3 regions of the Buttiauxella sp. BIGb0552 genome follow, and region 3 is predicted to be linked to each of the others. Evidence: predicted binding sites of a transcription regulator. Region 3 holds the regulator's gene; each other region holds the start of a gene.

Region 1 (6,327 bases), on a different contig from region 3:
AGCGATACACCGGAAGGGGCTTCCGGTGTAACAATTGCGTTTAAGTCTGGACCAAATACTCAAAAACGAGAACCAAATGGCTAAATTACTTAGCGTGCTGCTTCGTAAATACGACGGCTCACGTCCAGAGTAATGTCCTGGCGCTCACCCAATTTGGTCATGCCTTTTTCTTCCAGTTTCACCAGTAACGCCGGGATGGTGCTGCCATCCAGACCGTAGGCAGACAGGCGAGTTGGGGCACCCATTTGCTCGAAGAAATTACGTGTTGCTGCAATTGCCGCATCAATACGTTCTTCTTCAGAACCTTCAGTGATATTCCACACGCGTTCAGCGTATTGCAGCAGTTTGCCGCGTTTCTCGTTACGTTTTTCATTCAACAAAGATGGCAGAACCACCGCCAGAGTCTGCGCGTGATCCAGACCGTGCATCGCAGTCAGTTCATGACCCAGCATGTGAGTTGCCCAGTCCTGCGGCACACCTGCACCGATCAGGCCGTTTAATGCCATGGTCGCCGCCCACATTACGTTGGCACGCACGTCATAGTTTTCTGGTTCTTTCAGTGCAATTGGGCCGTCTTCAACCAGCGTTAACAGAATGCCCTCGGCAAAACGGTCCTGCACTTTGGCGTTCACAGGGTAAGTGATGTACTGCTCAACGGTGTGAACAAAGGCATCGACTACGCCGTTTGCAACCTGGCGAGGTGGCAAAGTGTAGGTGTAAACCGGGTCAAGTACCGCGAATACAGGCTGCACGTGTTCAGACATAAACGCTTGTTTGTCGCCTGTTTCACGGCGAGAAACTACGGCACCTTTGTTGGATTCAGAACCGGTCGCAGGTAGCGTCAGAACAGAGCCCATCGGGATTGCGCTCGTAACATCGTTGCCGTGTGTCAGCAGGATGTTCCATGGGTCGATATCAGCCGGGTAGTTGGCTGCTGCGGCGATGAATTTAGTGCCATCCAGCACAGAACCGCCACCAACGGCTAACAGGAAAGTGACTTTCTGCTGGCGAACGATTTCGACCGCTTTCATCAGCGTTTCGTAAGTCGGGTTCGGCTCAATGCCGCCGAACTCCAGTACATCCAGCCCGTTAAGTTCAGCGTAAACCTGGTCCAGTACGCCATTTTTCTTCACGCTGCCGCCGCCGTAGGTAATCAGAACACGGGCATCAGCAGGAATTTGTGCGCGCAATTCGGAAATAGCGCCTTTACCAAACAGGATGCGAGTTGGGGTATGTAGGTTGAAGTTGTTCATTATTTGATTCCTGTGGTTTGGATCGTTAGAGACAATACTTATCGAATTTGATGGTAGCCATTGTCGGCTTCAGATGGCTATCTCTCAATGCTTATTCCTGCCTTTGTCTTGCCTATTTCTACTTTCCTCTGGAGAAAAATAAAAATAAGTCGCAGACTTATCACGTCATAACAGCCTTGTGGAGCGGAAGGGAATGAAGCGGAAAGAGATTTGCCAGCAATTAACAAATAAGATTAATTATTTGATACAAAAAGAAAATAGTGGTCTTTCTTCATTGCCAAACGTTACTTTATTGTATGGCACTAAACCTTATGCGCGCACGCCAGTAATGTATGAACCGGGGATCATTATTCTCTTTTCGGGTCATAAAACGGGTTATCTGAACGATCGTGTTTTCCGCTACGACGCCAATGAATACCTGCTGCTGACAGTACCGCTGCCGTTTGAATGTGAAACCTTCGCCACACCTGAAGTACCGCTGGCTGGGGTGCGTATCAATATCGATATTTTGCAGTTGCAGGATTTGCTGATGGATATCGGCGAGGATGATTTATCGCACCCGCAGACCTGTTCAACCGGTATTAACTCAGCTGAGCTCTCCGAAGAGATCCTTTGCGCGGCTGAACGTTTGCTGGACGTGCTGGAGCATCCGCTCGACGCGCGTATTTTGGGTAAACAAATTATCCGCGAGATCCTCTATCACATTCTGGTGGGGTCATGCGGTGCAGCATTGTTGGCATTGGTCAGTCGGCAGACGCATTTCAGCCTGATTAGCCGTGTGTTGCGTCGTATTGAAACGCAGTACACCGAGAACCTCTCAGTGGACCAACTTGCAGCTGAAGCGAATATGAGCGTCTCTGCGTTTCACCATAACTTTAAATCGGTGACCAGTACTTCGCCGCTGCAATACCTTAAAAGCTACCGCCTGCATAAAGCGCGGATGTTGATTTTGCATGATGGGCTGAAAGCTAGTGCTGCGGCTATTCACGTGGGATATGAAAGTGCTTCGCAGTTTAGCCGCGAGTTTAAACGCTACTTTGGGGTGACCCCGGGGGAAGATGCCGCGCGTATGCGAGTCATTTAAGCTGAAGCTTACAGAGTGGATAATTTCGCATTACCCACTCTGTAATTTTTATGCGGGGTTAAATCTTTTTTTGATAACCACAAATAGCGTGCCTACCAGGCCCACAACCAGCAGAACCATCGGCAGAATCATCAGGCAGGTCATCACCTGATCTTCGTGGCGTTTCACAAATGGAATCATGCTCAGGGCATAACCCAGGCTGGTGACGCTACCAACCCACAACAACCCACTCAGCCAGTTAAATACCTGGAAGCGGCGATTGCTAAGGCCAGAAATGCCCGCCATGGTTGGCAGCAGTGTGCGCACAAACGCCAAAAAACGGCCAGCTAACAAAGCGAATAAACCGTGCCGGTCAAACATCACCGTCGCTCGCTCGTGATATTGCGGTGGAAGTTGTTTCAGCCAGCTTTTCACCACCCGGGTATTACCAAGCCAGCGGCCTTGCACATAGCTCAACCAGCAACCGAGGCTTGCCGCCGCGGTTAAAATAACGATTGTCGGGACGAAATTCATTACCCCTTTTGCCACTAACGCTCCTGCGAGTAATAGCAGACTGTCGCCTGGCAAAAACGAGGCGGGCAGTAATCCATTTTCGAGAAACAGCGTCGCAAACATGACGCAATAAACCACTCCAACAACATGAGGGTCCGCGAGTGCAGCAAAGTCATGTTGCCAAAGCGCTTGAACGATATTGTGTATAACAGCCATGGCAAATCCTGTGGAACCGCTTTATTGAGCAGGCCTGAATCTACAGTAGTTAGATTAGGCACACCTTAGTTTTAGGAACCTAGTGTAACGCTAAAAAGCCTGCGACATCTTGATCGCAGGCTCAACAAATCATTATGGAATAGCAAAAACTGTCCTTATGGACGTCCACTTCTGGCAATTTTAGGCGATCCGTTGGAAACCTGCTTCAAGATCCGCGATGAGATCGTCAACATTTTCTAGGCCAATGTGTACGCGCACTAGCGTTCCAGTGAAGTCTACGCCGCCTGCCGGGCGAATCTCAGCGAGCTCTTCCGGTTGGTTGGCAAGGATAAGCGATTCATAGCCGCCCCAGGAATAGGCCATACTAAAATAGTGGAAATTGTCCAGGTAGTGCTGATATTGCTCGTTATTTAAACGATTCTTCAGCACGAATGAGAACAAGCCGCTGCTACCTGTAAAGTCTCGTTTCCAGAATTCATGCCCTTTGCTGCCGGGCAGTGCAGGGTGATTAACACGTTCAACCTGCGGGTGTTGTGCCAGCCATTCGGCAATTTTCAAACTACTTTCATGATGTTGACGCAGGCGCACACCAAGAGTGCGTAGACCTCTGCTAGTCATATAAGCGGTATCGGCATCCAACATTTGCCCCATCAGATAAGAGTTCTCACGCAGCTGATCCCAGCAACGTGCATTTGATACAGCTGTGCCAACCATCGCATCCGAGTGGCCAATCAGGTATTTGGTGCCGGCCTGAATCGAAATATCGATACCGAAATCCAGCGCCTTAAAGAGAATGCCTGCCGACCAGGTGTTATCAATCATGATGATGGCGTCTGGGGCAACGCTGCGTACCGCCTTAACAATGGCTGGAACGTCATGTACTTCCATTGTGATAGAGCCAGGCGATTCCAGAAATACGACTTTAGTATTGGGTTGCACAAGTTCTGCGATGCCTGCGCCAATCATTGGGTCAAACCAGGTGGTGCTCACGCCGAGTTTGGCGAGAATTTTGGTGCAGAAGTCCTGGCTTGGCTCATAGGCGGAGCCGGTCATTAGTACATTGTCGCCCTGCTCGACGAACGCCAGAATCGCATTGGCAACGGCTGCGGCGCCACAAGGGTAAAGCGCACAACCCGCGCCGCCTTCGAGTTCGCACATCGCTTCTTGTAAAGAGAAGTGGGTCAGGGTGCCACGGCGACCATAAAAAAGTTCGCCTTTCGCGCGGTTAGCCGTCGCCTGTTTTTTAGCTTCAACAGTTTCAAAAACCAACGAGGAAGCGCGTTGAATGACGCTGTTAACCGAACCCTGGGTGAATTTTTTATCGCGCCCGGCATTAACCAGCGCCGTTTCAATGTGCTTTTTACTCATCTTCACTTTACCCTGTTTAACCATCTGGATGTCTAAATCTAACTTATCATGCTTTTGCTGCGTAAGCGCAAGGAATGCATAGACAATTTAAGGCACTCTTTAAATACTAATGAGAACTACTATCAATTCGATGTCGTTTTGATATTATTGCGCACAGTTTTTGTATCATTTCGTGGTGGAGAGTAAGAGTGACGAATAATTTGATGCAGACAGACCTCTCTGTCTGGGGCATGTATCAACATGCCGACATCGTGGTAAAGATTGTGATGATCGGCCTGATTCTGGCCTCTGTCGTCACATGGGCAATCTTCTTTAGCAAAAGTGTTGAGCTATCCTCGCAAAAGCGTCGTTTGAAGCGTGAACAGCAACAACTGGCTAATGCCCGCTCTCTGAACGAAGCCAGTGAAATGGCTGAAGCATTTGATGCGAAGAGCTTGAGCGCAATGCTTATCAATGAAGCGCAAAATGAGCTTGAACTTTCCGCAGGCAGCGAAGATAACGAAGGCATTAAAGAGCGTACCGGTTTCCGCCTTGAGCGTCGTGTTGCGGCAGCGGGTCGCCACATGGGGCGTGGTAATGGATTCCTTGCGACCATCGGTGCGATCTCTCCGTTCGTCGGCCTGTTTGGTACGGTCTGGGGCATCATGAACAGCTTTATTGGTATTGCGCAGTCGCAAACCACTAACCTTGCTGTAGTGGCACCTGGTATTGCAGAAGCATTGTTAGCAACGGCTATCGGCCTGATTGCAGCAATTCCTGCGGTGGTTATCTACAACGTATTTGCTCGTGTTATTGGTGGCTATAAAGCTTCTTTGGGTGACGTTGCGGCTCAGGTTCTGTTGTTGCAAAGCCGTGACCTGGATTTAGACGCTAGCTCTCAGGCTCGCCCGGTACGTACGGCTCAGAAACTGCGTGTAGGTTGATCCCATGGCAATGAGTTTTAACGAAAACCACGACGATAACGGCGAAATGCATGAAATCAACGTGACACCGTTTATCGATGTCATGTTGGTATTGCTGATTATTTTCATGGTGGCCGCACCGCTTGCGACAGTGGATGTGAAGGTTAACCTTCCTGCATCTTCAAGCCAGCCGCAACCGCGCCCGGAAAAGCCGGTCTACCTGTCTGTCAAAGCCGATCGCACGATGTTTATTGGCAATGATGAAGTGACCAAAGAGAACATGATCAATGCTCTGATGGCTGCGACTGAAGGCAAGAAAGACACCACGATTTTCTTCCGCGCAGACAAAACGGTTGATTATGAAACCATGATGAACGTGATGGATACGCTGCATCAGGCAGGGTATTTGAAGATTGGGTTGGTGGGACAAGAAGTCACTGCCGCCAAATAATTTTTGCATGATCTTACAACGGCCCGTTAGCTCAACTAACGGGCCGTTTTTCTTTTGTCCGCATTCCCGTCTGACTTAATTCAAATTTTAAAATCACACGAACGTATTATTGATAACGTGTGAAACTTATTCGCGATAAAACAATGTTTATCTATGCTATTTCTATACCCGTCATACTTCGAGCCGCAGGGGTGTTGGTTGCACTCACAAACTCCAGTCACTTACTTAAGTAAGCTCCTGGGGATTTGCTCCCTTGCAGCCTACCTGCAACTCGAATTATTTTGGGTATATGTGGGATTATTCCGTCATGAAAATACATAATGACAAATGCGTGGATAATAATATGGCAACGATGACTGTTTTGCATACTGGCAATAAACAGCCCGACGTGGTGTCTCTGAGAAGCATTTATCTGCATGCTGATGTTTTAATGTTTTGGGTCGTGTGGGGAATGTTTGTTATTTCCCTAGCGGTGGGGTGGGCTTATGATGCGATCCCGGTGGCGCTGGTAGCGGGCAGTTTACTTGCGTTGAGTTCCAGTGTTATCAAAGTATTACTACC
Region 2 (6,327 bases), 160 kb from region 3:
TGCGTGGCGTAACGGCAGGCCTGGTTCAAATCGTGCAGCACGGCGGCAAGCGTGTAACCTTGTTTTTGGTTGAGGTCGCGCAGCAATTCCAGCAAATCAATCTGGTGGCTGATATCAAGCCAGGTGGTGGGCTCATCAAGCAGCAAAATGGAGGTTTCCTGCGCCAGCACCATCGCAATCCAGGCTCGTTGCCGCTGGCCGCCCGAAAGCGTATCCACCGGCTGCTCGGCCAAATCTTCAATGTTTGTCGCTTTTAATGCCCGCTCGACCGCCTGGCTGTCTTCTTCGCGCCAGCGTGAAAACATCGGCTGGTGCGGGTAACGGCCGCGAGCCACCAGTTCCGCCACACTAATATCCCCCGGAGCTGTGGAATTTTGTGCCAGCAAACCCACACGTCGCGCCACTTCTTTGGTGGCAAAACGGTGGATTTCATTGCCGTCGAGCCACACCTGGCCGTGCATCGGTTTCATCAGGCGGCTTAGTGTGCGCAGCAGCGTGGATTTCCCGCAGCCGTTGGGGCCGATAATCGCGGTAAATTTCCCGTCAGGAATGGCCACGGTCAGGCCATCGGCCACCACATGATTGCCATATCCAAGCCGTAATTTTTCGCCATGCAGGCGCGATGGAGTGGAAATCTGGCTCATTTCTTACGGGACTCCTGAATCAACAACGCAATAAGATAAATACCGCCGAGACTTACGGTGACGACGCCGACCGGTAATTGATACGGCATAAACAGATGTTGGGCGCACAGGTCTGCTGCGAGCAACAGCGTTGCGCCGCATAATGCAGATTGCAGCAAACCCCAGCGTGAAGTGCCGCTCAAACGGCGGGCGATATGTGGTGCGACCAGCGCGATAAACGAAATCGGCCCGGCGAGTGCCGTTGCGGCGGCGGTGAGGATAACCCCCGTTAGCATCAACAGCAGGCGAGATCGCTCCACGGAAACACCGAGCGCGCAGGCGCTGTCATCGCCCATTTCCAGCAAACGCATGCGCCGCACTAACAATGCCCCAGCCACTAATGCCAGCAACATTAACGGTGCTGCCGGGAATAATTTCCCCCAGGTTAAACCGTTCAGGGAACCCGCATTCCACAGCCCTGCGGAAATAGCGGTTTCAAGCGAGGCATGCAGCAATAGCCAGGTATTGAACGCCACCAGCATGGCTCGCACGCCAATACCGATGATTATCAAACGGAAAGTTTCAATGCCGTTTCGCCACGCGAGCAGCCAGACCACCAGCGCAGTAATAATGCCACCAACCATCGCGGAGGTAGCAATCGCAGTTTGATGTTGGCCGAACAGCACCATGGCGATCAGAACACCACTCCACGCCCCGGTATTAAAACCCATCACGTCCGGGCTGCCGAGCGGGTTGCGCATCAGTGACTGGAAGATGGCACCACTCACGCCCAGCGCCGCACCAATCAGCAGCGCCATGACAACGCGTGGCAAACGCCATTCAACAACGACCAGTGAGATATTGCGTGGTGCGGAGCCGAGTAGTGCGTCAATCACCTGGTTGACTGATAGTGGCAAAACGCCACTCCCCAGACTCCACAATCCGAGAATAATACTGAGCATTAATAGCATCAGGCTGCTGATTAACAGGCGAGGGGAGAGGCGGTTCAAATTCCTGCTCCTTTACGCTGGCGGCGGACTAAGTAAATGAGCATCGGTGCGCCAATAAATGCGCTCACCACTGAAACACGTAATTCGCCAGGAACCAGCATGCGGCCAACAATATCGGCGAACAGCAATAGCACCGGTGTGGCAATCAAGGTGACGGGAAGCGACCATCGGTGGTCAGCGCCCACCAGCCAACGTGCCAGATGCGGTATCATCAGGCCAATAAAAGCAATTGGTCCGACAGCGGCGGTCGCGCTGCCACACAATAAAGTGATGGCGATTAAACCGAGCAACTGAGTGCGTGCCACTTTGCTGCCAAGTGCAGTTGCGGTATCGGTGCCCATACTCAGGCTGTTTAGAGAACGACTGATAAGCAGCGCAATCGCACCGCCTGCCAGCACGGGCAAGACAATGACTTTCAACGTTGAAAGCGTACGGATATCGAGTGAACCGGCCTGCCAGAAACGTAGCTGGTCATAGACCACTGGGTTAAGTAGCGCGATGCCATTGCTTAAACCTTCGAGCACCGCACCGAGTGCAACACCTGCCAGCGTTAAGCGCACCGGGCTGAGTTGGCCGCCACCCTGACTACCGGTAAATGCCACCACCAGGGCAGCAAACAGCGCGCCTGAAAAGGCAAGCCCAAGGAGCGCCAGAGGAGAGGTCAGGCTCCAGACCGCCGCACCCAACACAATCGCAAAACTCGCTCCGGCATTAACGCCAAGCAGACCGGGGTCAGCCAGTGGGTTTCGGGTCAGGGTTTGCATCAACGCACCGGCAAGGCCCAGCGCGCCGCCCGCAAGAATACCGGCGAGCGTGCGGGGGAGGCGAGCGTCGTGCACGATAGTGCAATCTGCACTTTGGCATTGGCTGCTAAGTGCATCGATAACCACTTCGGCAGGGAGGGATTTGGCACCTAATAACAAACTGAGTATTGCCATTAAAACGAGTAAAAACAGCAAACTCAGCAGGATGAACCAGCGTGACATACGTTGTATATCCTTCACTTCGTAGCCCTACAAAAATCATGTAAAATTAAATGATAGTTATTATCATTATCACTCTTATTTGTTTATGTTAGCATGAGCCGCCTCGCACCCGGAAAGAAAAATTCGCTTTAAGGCCATGTAATGAACCGCAATTCTTTGCTGCTTAATCTCAGTTTACTCAAGACTCATCCCGCTTTTCGTGCGGTCTTCCTCGCCCGTTTTATCTCCATTGTTTCGTTGGGGTTGTTGGGCGTTGCGGTGCCGGTACAAATTCAGACCCTGACGGGTTCTTCTTTGCAGGTCGGTCTTGCGGTGACGCTAACCGGTTCGGCGATGTTTATCGGTTTGATGATGGGGGGTGTGCTGGCAGACCGCCACGAGCGCCGCCGCCTGATTCTTCTGGCCCGTTCTACCTGCGGCGTCGGCTTTATTGGCCTGACGATTAACGCCGCATTACCTGAACCATCGCTGGCGGCGATTTACCTGCTTGGCGTGTGGGATGGGTTCTTTGGTGCGCTCGGTGTGACTGCGCTTTTAGCCGCAACACCTGCGCTGGTGGGGCGTGAAAACCTGATGCAGGCAAGTGCGATTACCATGCTCACAGTGCGCCTGGGCTCGGTGATTTCACCGATGATCGGCGGGCTGCTGCTGGCGTCGGGCGGCGTGGTGTGGAACTACGCGCTGGCTTCCGTCGGCACCTTTATCACTTTGCTGCCGTTGCTGAGTTTGCCGAAACTGGCACCGCCGCCACAAGCGCGTGAAAACCCGCTGCTGTCACTGTGGAATGGTTTACGTTTTCTGGTTGGCCACCCGATTATCGGCGGCATTGCGTTAGTCGGCGCGTTGCTCACGATGGCGAGTGCGGTGCGCGTGTTATATCCGGCGCTCGCCGGGCACTGGCAAATGAGTGCGGCGCAAATCGGCCTGATGTATGCCGCCGTACCACTGGGAGCCGCCATTGGCGCGTTGACCAGCGGGCGTATTGCCCATCACGCGAGTCCGGGCATGATCATGCTGGGAACGGGTGTTGTGTCGTTTATCTCGATTGGCATTTTCAGCCTGATGCCGGTTTGGGGGCTTGGGCTGGCGTGCCTTGCGCTGTTTGGTTATCTCAGTGCGATTAGCTCTTTGTTGCAATACACGCTAATTCAGACGCTTACCCCGGACGGGATGTTAGGGCGTATCAACGGCCTGTGGACTGCGCAGAACGTGACGGGTGATGCGATTGGTGCTGCGATTTTGGGCGGAATGACCGTTGCTATGACGCCTGTTGCGGCTGCAAGCTCGGGTGGTTTTGCGCTAACGATATGCGGGGTTGTGCTGGCGATTGTGCTGGTGCAATTGCGACGTTACCAGCAAACCGTTCCTGCTTAAAACATGAACCATGTCGGATGTCGCTGTGACATCCGACATGGAAAAACCACGCAATCACCTGAAAGCAGTAGGTCGGATTAGCGTTAGCGACATCCGACATGCAATCCATTACTTACTGGCAAACAGCTTACTCATCCGCTCCAGAATCTGAGTGGCACTGTAATAATCCAGACGGAAAGTTTCAGTGCCCAGCGCATAAACTTGCTTGTGCTGCACGGCAGGCAAATGCGAAAGCAGCGGGTTGTTTTCCAGCGCGGTGGCATCTTTTTCATCGCTGGCAAACAGGAACAGACTTTCACCGTTCAAACCTGCGGCCAGGTTTTCCCCACCAAGTTGCACAATGTCATGACGTTTCCCCATGCTCTTACTGGCCTGAATTGTCGCGGGTAACGTCGACAATGTGAAGCCAAGCTGCTGAAGCAATTTCCCTTGCGCAGATTCTGACGTCCACAAGTTCGCCGAATGTGAGGCAGGGGTATAAACCAGCGCGGTCACCGGCTGCGGTGGCAATGTCATATGCATTTTTGCTTCGCTCAGATGCTTATCAAAACTGGCAATTCGCCCAGCGGCTTGCTTCTCATGCCCGGTGATGCCACCAAGCTGAGTCAGTAATTGCTGCCAGCTCTTGTCGTCATAATTAATCACAAGCGTTGGTGCGATGGCAGAGAGCTGCTCATAAAGGGCGAGGGCAGAATCACCACCGGTTGCACTAATCAAAATCAGATCCGGCATTTGTGCGGCAACGGCTTCGGCGCTGGCTTCGCCAATATATAAGCGTTGAACGTTACGCTCTTTAGCCACATCTCCCCACTGGCGCAGAAAACCCTGCGCGTCACCCATTCGGTTGCCAGGCGTCGTTGCACCGCTTGCAATAACGGGCGCATCAATGGCCAGCAGCGAGCCGGTTAACGTCACGCTGGTTGAAACAATACGCTGCGGTGCCTGCTCAAACGTGTGCGTACCGTGGCTGTCGGTGATGGTGCGCGGCCAGTCGGCGGCGTGGGCAAAGCTGCTCAGGCAGAAAAGGATTAGTGCGGAGAATCTGATTTTCACTCAATGACATCCTGTAGGAAATTATGCGCAAAGTTATGGTAATGCTTCTCATTTTCACTGTTATGCCATCAGGGTGCAAGCGGCACAATTGTTAAAATAAATTTGCCTTTGTTGACAGCGCGGCGGTTTCTCTTTAGGTTACGACTCCGAAATACAAATGATAATTATTATTAATATCTTTTATCATTTTTTGACGGAGGATGGATGGATACGTTACTGGCCCGGCAGCCGCAAGAAAAACAGCTAACTTCTTGTGCCGATAGTTTTTTCTTTATGTCGCCTTATCGAAGTTTCTCGACAAGCGGCTGCTTTACTCGACTCGACTGCCCGGCACTTGATGGTGAAAACCTCAATGCTGGGCTGCAAAAACAGTTGCGTGAAGCGTTCGAAAACGCCAAAAAGCACGGTATCGAGAAGCCCGTTGCCGTAGGCGCAATCCCCTTCGATCCCCGCCAACCATCAGCATTGTTTATTCCTGAAAGCTGGCAGACGTTTTCACGTGCTCAACGCCAGATTGATTCCAGCCAGTGTGGTGCGGCCCAACCGCTGAACATTGCCGAACGTAAAGCTGTCCCTGAACAAGAAAAATTTATGGCGATGGTGGCGCATGCCGCTGCCGCTACCACCCAGCCGGATATCGACAAAGTGGTGCTCTCGCGCCTGATTGATATTGAAACGGATGCGCCCGTTGACCTCGATGCTTTGCTCAATCGCCTGATTAGCCAAAACCCGACCAGCTACAACTTCCACGTGCCGCTAGCCGATGGCAGCTCGCTGGTGGGTGCCAGCCCGGAATTGCTGCTACGCAAATCGGGCAAGAATTTCAGCTCCTTGCCGCTGGCAGGCTCGGCGCGTCGCGATACAAACAATATCCAGCGCGACAGCGAAATTGGTGCGCAGCTGCTGCGCTCAAGCAAAGACCGCCACGAACACGGCCTCGTGACCCAGGCGATGCGCGATGTTTTGCAGCCGCATAGCCAACATTTAACGCTTTCCGATACGCCGGAACTTATCACCACGCCAACTTTATGGCACCTCGCGACCCCGATTTACGGCCAGGTTGAAGACCATCAACACAACGCGCTTTCGCTTGCCTGCCTGCTGCACCCAACCCCGGCGTTGAGCGGTTTCCCGCACGATGTGGCGCAAAAATTAATTGCCGAACTGGAACCGTTCGACCGCGAACTGTTTGGCGGCATCGTCGGCTGGTGTGACGCCGAAGGTAACGGCGAGTGGGTAGTCACTATTCGCTGCGCCCGCGTGGGCGGTAACCAGGTGCGC
Region 3 (6,327 bases):
AATATATCTTCACATTCGCGTTGCGAATTAATGTTATTTACACTTCTTCCTCTCTACTTTTTATGGTCAACCTCGGAACATTAAAAATTCTTATTTTAATTATGTGAGCGCTCTCATATAGAGTTTTGTATTTTATAAATAGTAATTATCAAGATAAAACTCTTGTGTCGTTATTTGTTACAAATGCTCATAAATTATGTGCTCTCTGTCATAATATCGGAATGAACTCTTACAAAGTCATTGATAATTCGCGTCGCGAAAAATAGTCTTAAGGGCAGCAGTAATGCGGGCAAATATTCATAACCGCTTTAGCCGTTAGGCATTTTTACTTTTTTTCGCCATAAGGCGTCTTTTAACGTCCGGCGATTATTGATACGTCAAAGAGGAATAATATATGCGTACGTTTAGTGGCAAACGTAGTGCACTGGCGCTTGCAATTGCAGGTGTCACGGCTCTTTCAGGACTTGTAGTCATCCCTCAGGCAAGCGCAGCAGGCTTTGTTGATGACTCGACTCTGACCGGTGGTGTTTATTACTGGCAGCGTGAGCGTGACCGTAAAGATGTTACGACTGATAAATATGAAACTAACCTTGCGCATTCCACCTGGAACGCCAACCTGGACTTCCAGTCTGGTTTCGCCGCTGACATGTTCGGTCTGGATATTGCGGCCTTTACTGCTATCGAAATGGCAGAAAATGGTAACAGCGGTCACCCGAACGAAATCGCATTCTCCTCTGTAAACAAAGCTTACGACGAAGATTACTCAGGTGATAAGAGCGGTATTAGCCTCTATAAAGCCGCAGCTAAATTCAAATACGGCCCGGTTTGGGCACGTGGCGGTTACATTCAGCCAACCGGGCAAACCTTGCTCGCACCACACTGGAGCTTCATGCCTGGTACTTACCAGGGCGCTGAAGCCGGTGCAAACTTTGATTACGGCGATTCTGGTGCGCTGAGCTTCTCCTACATGTGGACCAACGAGTACAAAGCTCCATGGCACCTGGAAATGGACAAGTTCTATCAGAACGACAAAAAAACCAAAGTTGAATATTTACACTCTCTTGGCGCGAAGTATGACTTCAAAAATGATTTCATTCTCGAAGCGGCATTTGGGCAGGCTGAAGGCTACGTTGATCAGTACTTCACCAAAGCAAGCTATAAGTTTGATATCGCGGGCAGCCCGTTAACAACCAGCTACCAGTTCTACGGTACGCGTGACAAAGTTTCAGATGGCAGCGTTAACGATCTGTACGACGGCACTGCATGGTTGCAGGCATTGACTCTCGGATACAGAGTTGGCCAGGTTGATTTGCGTCTTGAAGGAACTATTGTTAAGGCCGATGGCCAGCAAGGTTACTTCCTGCAGCGTATGACCCCAACTTATGCATCTTCAAACGGTCGTCTTGATGTGTGGTGGGATAACCGCTCTGACTTCAATGCCAACGGTGAAAAAGCAGTATTTGCAGGCGCGATGTATGACCTGAGCAATTGGAACCTGGCAGGTTGGGCAGTGGGTGCTTCTTATGTGTACGCATGGGATGCTAAACCAAGCTCTAAACCAACCACTGACGGTTACTACGATGCTGATAATCGCCTGAAAGAATCTGCGTACAGCCTTGATGCGTTGTACACCGTTCAGGATGGTCGTGCGAAAGGCACGCTGTTCAAACTGCACTTCACTCAGTACGACAACCATTCAGACATCCCAAGCTGGGGCGGTGGTTACGGCAACATCTTCCAGGATGAGCGCGACGTGAAATTCATCGTCATCGCACCGTTCACCATCTTCTGATTCGAATCCGGGCGTGAAAACGCCCGGTTTTCTTAAGGATATCAAACATGAAAAAAATCGTTCTGACTGTGGTGATGGCGTTAGGTTTAAGTGCGTGTGCGCAGCAACAACCTAAAACGGCTCCGGAAGACACAAAACTAAAACAAGCGTATAGCGCCTGTATTAACACCGCAGAAGGCAATCCGGATAAAATTCAGGCCTGCCAAAGCGTATTGAATGTGTTGGCTCAGGATAAGGAACACCAGGAGTTTGCGAAGAAAGAAACGGTTCGTACCCTGGATTACCAGAACTGCATTCAGGCAACACGTACCGGTAATGACCAGGCCGTGAAAGCAAAATGCGATAAAATCTGGCAAGAGATCCGCGCCAACAATAAGTAATCGCTGTATTCAGGCAATAAAAAAACCGATGAGCTTCCTCACCGGTTTTTTTATTGCCTGACACCCAACTCTGGGTGCCGGAGGTGCAGATTACTTTTCGCTGATTTCGTGTGCGTTTTCGTCGGTACGGCAATCACCTTCAGCACAATGACCATAAAGGTACAGGCTGTGGTTAGTCAGACGAATACCATGACGTGATGCGATTTCACGCTGACGGGCTTCGATTGAATCATCGCTGAATTCAATTACTTTGCCGCAGTCCAGGCAAATCAGGTGGTCATGGTGATGCTGCTGTGTCAGTTCGAATACGGATTTGCCGCCTTCGAAGTTATGGCGCGTCACAATGCCTGCATCATCAAACTGGTTTAGTACACGATAAACGGTGGCGAGACCAATCTCTTCGCCCATATCAATCAGACGTTTATATAAGTCTTCCGCACTGACGTGGTGGTTCACCGGCCCCTGCAGCACTTCAAGGATTTTTAATCGAGGAAGCGTGACTTTCAGGCCGGCCTTCTTTAATGCGGTATTATTGTCAGTCATGCGGAAATTGTCCTGTTGCTTAACGATTCGCTCGGAGTCAGGGTGAGCGTTAAGATGAATGCGTCTCATTATAGAACTGCCCCTTCTAAATGGGAACCGCAAGTATTATGCATAACCAAGTTAAAAAATTGCGGTTGAGTCGCGATTTGATGGCCTTGATAGCTATTTGTCAGGAGTTCATTGTACAGGGACAAGCTGAAAAGTTAAAAATTTGTAGCAATTATTTTAATCGGAAATAACTATCAATGTGGCGAAACCCAATAGTCTCGCCGCATTGATGCCCATCGCCCTTGAATATGCAGGTTTATTGCCAGCCTGCATCTTAAAGTAGCCTGGGTTTAGAATCAGGCGTTGATGATATCAGCCAGGTTGAGCTCATCAGAAACTTGTTTAACCCATTTCTGAACGCGTTCAGCAGTCAGTTCTGGTTGACGGTCTTCGTCAATCGCCAGGCCAACAAAGTGGTCATCGTCTGCAAGACCTTTAGATGCTTCGAAATGGTAACCCGCAGTCGGCCAGTGACCGACGATAGCTGCACCGCGCGGCTCAATGATGTCGCGGATAGTGCCTAATGCGTCACAGAAGTATTCTGCGTAGTCTTCCTGGTCACCGCAACCAAACAACGCTACCAGTTTGCCATTGAAATCAACTTCTTCCAGAGTTGGGAAGAAATCGTCCCAATCACACTGGGCTTCGCCGTAGTACCAGGTTGGAATGCCGAGAAGCAGAATGTCGAAGCCTTCCAGGTCTTCTTTGCTGCTCTTAGCAATGTCATGCACCTCAGCAACATCTTTACCGAGCTGTTTTTGAATCATTTTCGCGATATTTTCGGTGTTACCAGTGTCGCTGCCGAAAAAAATGCCTACGATTGCCATGAGTAAAATAACCTCTTGATACTTAATGGTATGGTGGCTGCTATTTGGCCACAGATAGGGCAATCATAGCAGAACACTTCGTGGTGCGGAAACTGCTATCGCCCCGGTGTGCACAGACTGCAAAATCGCATACCAGGACATAGCACTAAAACTAACTGAGATGTTGCTTCAGTTGTTCGAGAAGTATCTCTTCAATCAATTCACTACGACTGATATTGCGCGCTTCAGCCAGCTGATTGAGAGCATCTACCGCATCGTTATTGAGCTTTAGCTCCACTCGCTTCAGGCCGCGTACTTTATCGCGCTTGAGTTGGTTGCGTTTGTTGATACGCAATTGCTCATCACGCGTTAGCGGATTGGTTTTTGGTCGCCCCGGGCGACGCTCGTCCGCGAACAGATCTAATGTAGTACGGTCCGTTTGTTCTTTTGCCATGATTAGACTACTGACAGGGAATTCAGGTGGCACGGAGCGGGGTGCTCTGGCGCAATTTAGCGCGCAATCATACATCAGCATGGCTTGCGCGCCAACGCGTTAGCCACATCTTGCGGCCAGTCGGTTTGTTTTTAATCAGTTTGCCGCTGTTGTGTCGATAAAACGATGGATTGCGCGCAAAACAGCATCAGGTTTTTCTGCGTGAACCCAGTGTCCGGCACCTGCAACCACATGAGCACGCGCCTGAGGGAACTGTGAAAGCAACTGGCTACGATGCGATTCATTAACATAAGGAGATGCGCCGCCGCGAATAAATAGCGAGGGTTCATTCCATGCAGGAATGTTTTCCCAGCCGACAATATTCTCATATTGCTCCCATAGCACCGGCACGTTGAATTTCCATTCGCCATCGGCAAAGGATTTTAGCAAGAACTGAATAACACCTTCTTCATCAAGATACTCGCGCATCACGGTCGCGGCCTGCTGCCGTGTTTTAACGCAAGCGGCGCTGACGGCATTTATTGCAGTGAAAATTTCATCGTGGCGGCGCACCTGATAATCCACCGGTGCAATATCAATCAGTACTAATTTGTCGATACGCTCTGGGGCAATCGCCGTCAAAGCCATCGCCACTTTGCCACCCATTGAATGGCCAATAATAATGGCTTTCTCAAAGTCATATTCATCGAGCGTTTCGACGACATCCTGCGCCATAGCAGGGTAGTTCATCTCAGAGCTTTGTGGTGATAAACCGTGGTTGCGCAGATCGATTTGCAGCAACGTATGATCCTGCCCAAGGTCACGGGCCAGCACGCCCAGGTTATCAAGGCTACCAAAAAGACCGTGAATAAGAACGATGGGGGAATTACTAGTCGATTGTTGCGCAGTTTGCAGGCGAGCATTCAATTTCATGGCAAAGTTCTTTTTTTTTACTTCGTGTGGTTAGGGTATCATAACGGCATCCTGCCGCACTGCCGCAAATTTCCAGTTTAGTCTGACTTTGTGGTGTGACAAAAGCTTGGCGCTACCCGAGGTTGGGATTTGTCCTTATAATCCCAATTACTTGCATTCAGAAAAGATATCGCACTGGATTAAGATGAAAACAATTGAAGTTGATGACGAGCTCTATCGCTATATTGCCAGCCACACGCAGCACATTGGTGAAAGCGCGTCCGATATTTTACGGCGCATGTTGAAATTTACCGCCGGCCAAACCCCAGCTACACCTGCAATTACCGGCCAGACAGGCGCAACTGCTGCACCTGCTCCGGAAGCCAAACCCGTAAATAAAGCACGCGATCGCGTTCGTGCGGTTCGTGAATTATTGCTGTCCGATGAATATGCGGAGCAAAAGAAAGCGGTTAACCGTTTCATGATGGTGCTTTCAACTCTGTATACACTTGATGCTCAAGCTTTTGGTGAAGCGACTGAATCGCTGCATGGTCGTACACGTGTCTATTTTGCAGGTAATGAACAGACGTTGCTGCAAAATGGAAACCAGACCAAACCTAAGCATGTTCCAGGAACGCCATACTGGGTTATTACTAACACCAATACTGGCCGTAAATGCAGCATGGTCGAACACATCATGCAATCAATGCAGTTCCCGGCGGAATTGATTGAAAAGGTTTGCGGCACAATTTAACACCTCGTGTCAGAAGGAAAGGCCAATGGCTAACCACCCTCGTGCAGGACAACCGGCACAACAGAGCGATTTGATTAACGTAGCCCAACTGACGGCTCAGTATTATGTACTGAAGCCCGAAGTGGGGAATAGCGAACATGCGGTGACGTTCGGAACATCCGGTCACCGTGGTAGTGCGGCACGTCAAAACTTTAACGAGCCTCACATTCTCGCAATTGCTCAGGCGATTGCAGAAGATCGTGCAAAAAATGGCATTACCGGGCCGTGCTATGTGGGTAAAGATACTCACGCGCTGTCTGAACCTGCGTTTATCTCCGTACTTGAAGTGCTGGCTGCGAACGGTGTGGAGGTTATTGTGCAGCAGGCGAACGGCTACACGCCAACGCCAGCTATCTCTCACGCCATTCTGACGCATAACAAAAAGGGTGGCGCACAGGCTGATGGCATCGTTATTACGCCTTCGCACAACCCACCGGATGACGGCGGTATCAAATACAATCCACCTAACGGTGGCCCGGCTGATACCAACGTCACCAAAGTCGTAGAAGATCGCGCTAATGCATTGCTGGCCACAGATCTGAAAGACGTGAAACGTATCTCTCTTGATCAGGCGTGGAAAAGTGGTCACGTCCAAGAGCAAGATCTGGTGCAGCCGTTTA

The links. Region 3 encodes Fur, which represses iron uptake genes when iron is present. Its sites were predicted from a motif close to ATAATAATGAGAACNACTATCAA; they were not measured.
Region 1: the regulator Fur is predicted to act here: its motif matches at 4,517-4,539, upstream of exbB (tol-pal system-associated acyl-CoA thioesterase).
Region 2: the regulator Fur is predicted to act here: its motif matches at 2,670-2,692, upstream of entS (enterobactin transporter EntS).

What each region holds. Positions count from the first base shown of each region.
Region 1 covers NZ_SODY01000008.1:179,661-185,987, reverse strand. The annotation lists gene yqhD (alcohol dehydrogenase) at 90-1,253, opposite strand; gene EDF88_RS21480 (AraC family transcriptional regulator) at 1,447-2,337, shown strand; gene EDF88_RS21475 (DedA family protein) at 2,386-3,045, opposite strand; gene metC (cystathionine beta-lyase) at 3,226-4,413, opposite strand; gene exbB (tol-pal system-associated acyl-CoA thioesterase) at 4,602-5,336, shown strand; gene exbD (TonB system transport protein ExbD) at 5,341-5,766, shown strand; gene EDF88_RS21455 (methyl-accepting chemotaxis protein) at 6,110-6,327, shown strand, end outside.
Region 2 covers NZ_SODY01000002.1:666,542-672,868, reverse strand. The annotation lists gene fepC (iron-enterobactin ABC transporter ATP-binding protein) at 1-644, opposite strand, end outside; gene fepG (iron-enterobactin ABC transporter permease) at 641-1,594, opposite strand; gene fepD (Fe(3+)-siderophore ABC transporter permease) at 1,630-2,619, opposite strand; gene entS (enterobactin transporter EntS) at 2,761-3,993, shown strand; gene fepB (Fe2+-enterobactin ABC transporter substrate-binding protein) at 4,102-5,046, opposite strand; gene entC (isochorismate synthase EntC) at 5,251-6,327, shown strand, end outside.
Region 3 covers NZ_SODY01000002.1:511,531-517,857, reverse strand. The annotation lists gene chiP (chitoporin) at 395-1,792, shown strand; gene chiQ (ChiQ/YbfN family lipoprotein) at 1,840-2,172, shown strand; gene fur (ferric iron uptake transcriptional regulator) at 2,263-2,715, opposite strand; gene fldA (flavodoxin FldA) at 3,060-3,590, opposite strand; gene ybfE (LexA regulated protein) at 3,742-4,023, opposite strand; gene ybfF (esterase) at 4,159-4,935, opposite strand; gene seqA (replication initiation negative regulator SeqA) at 5,120-5,668, shown strand; gene pgm (phosphoglucomutase (alpha-D-glucose-1,6-bisphosphate-dependent)) at 5,694-6,327, shown strand, end outside.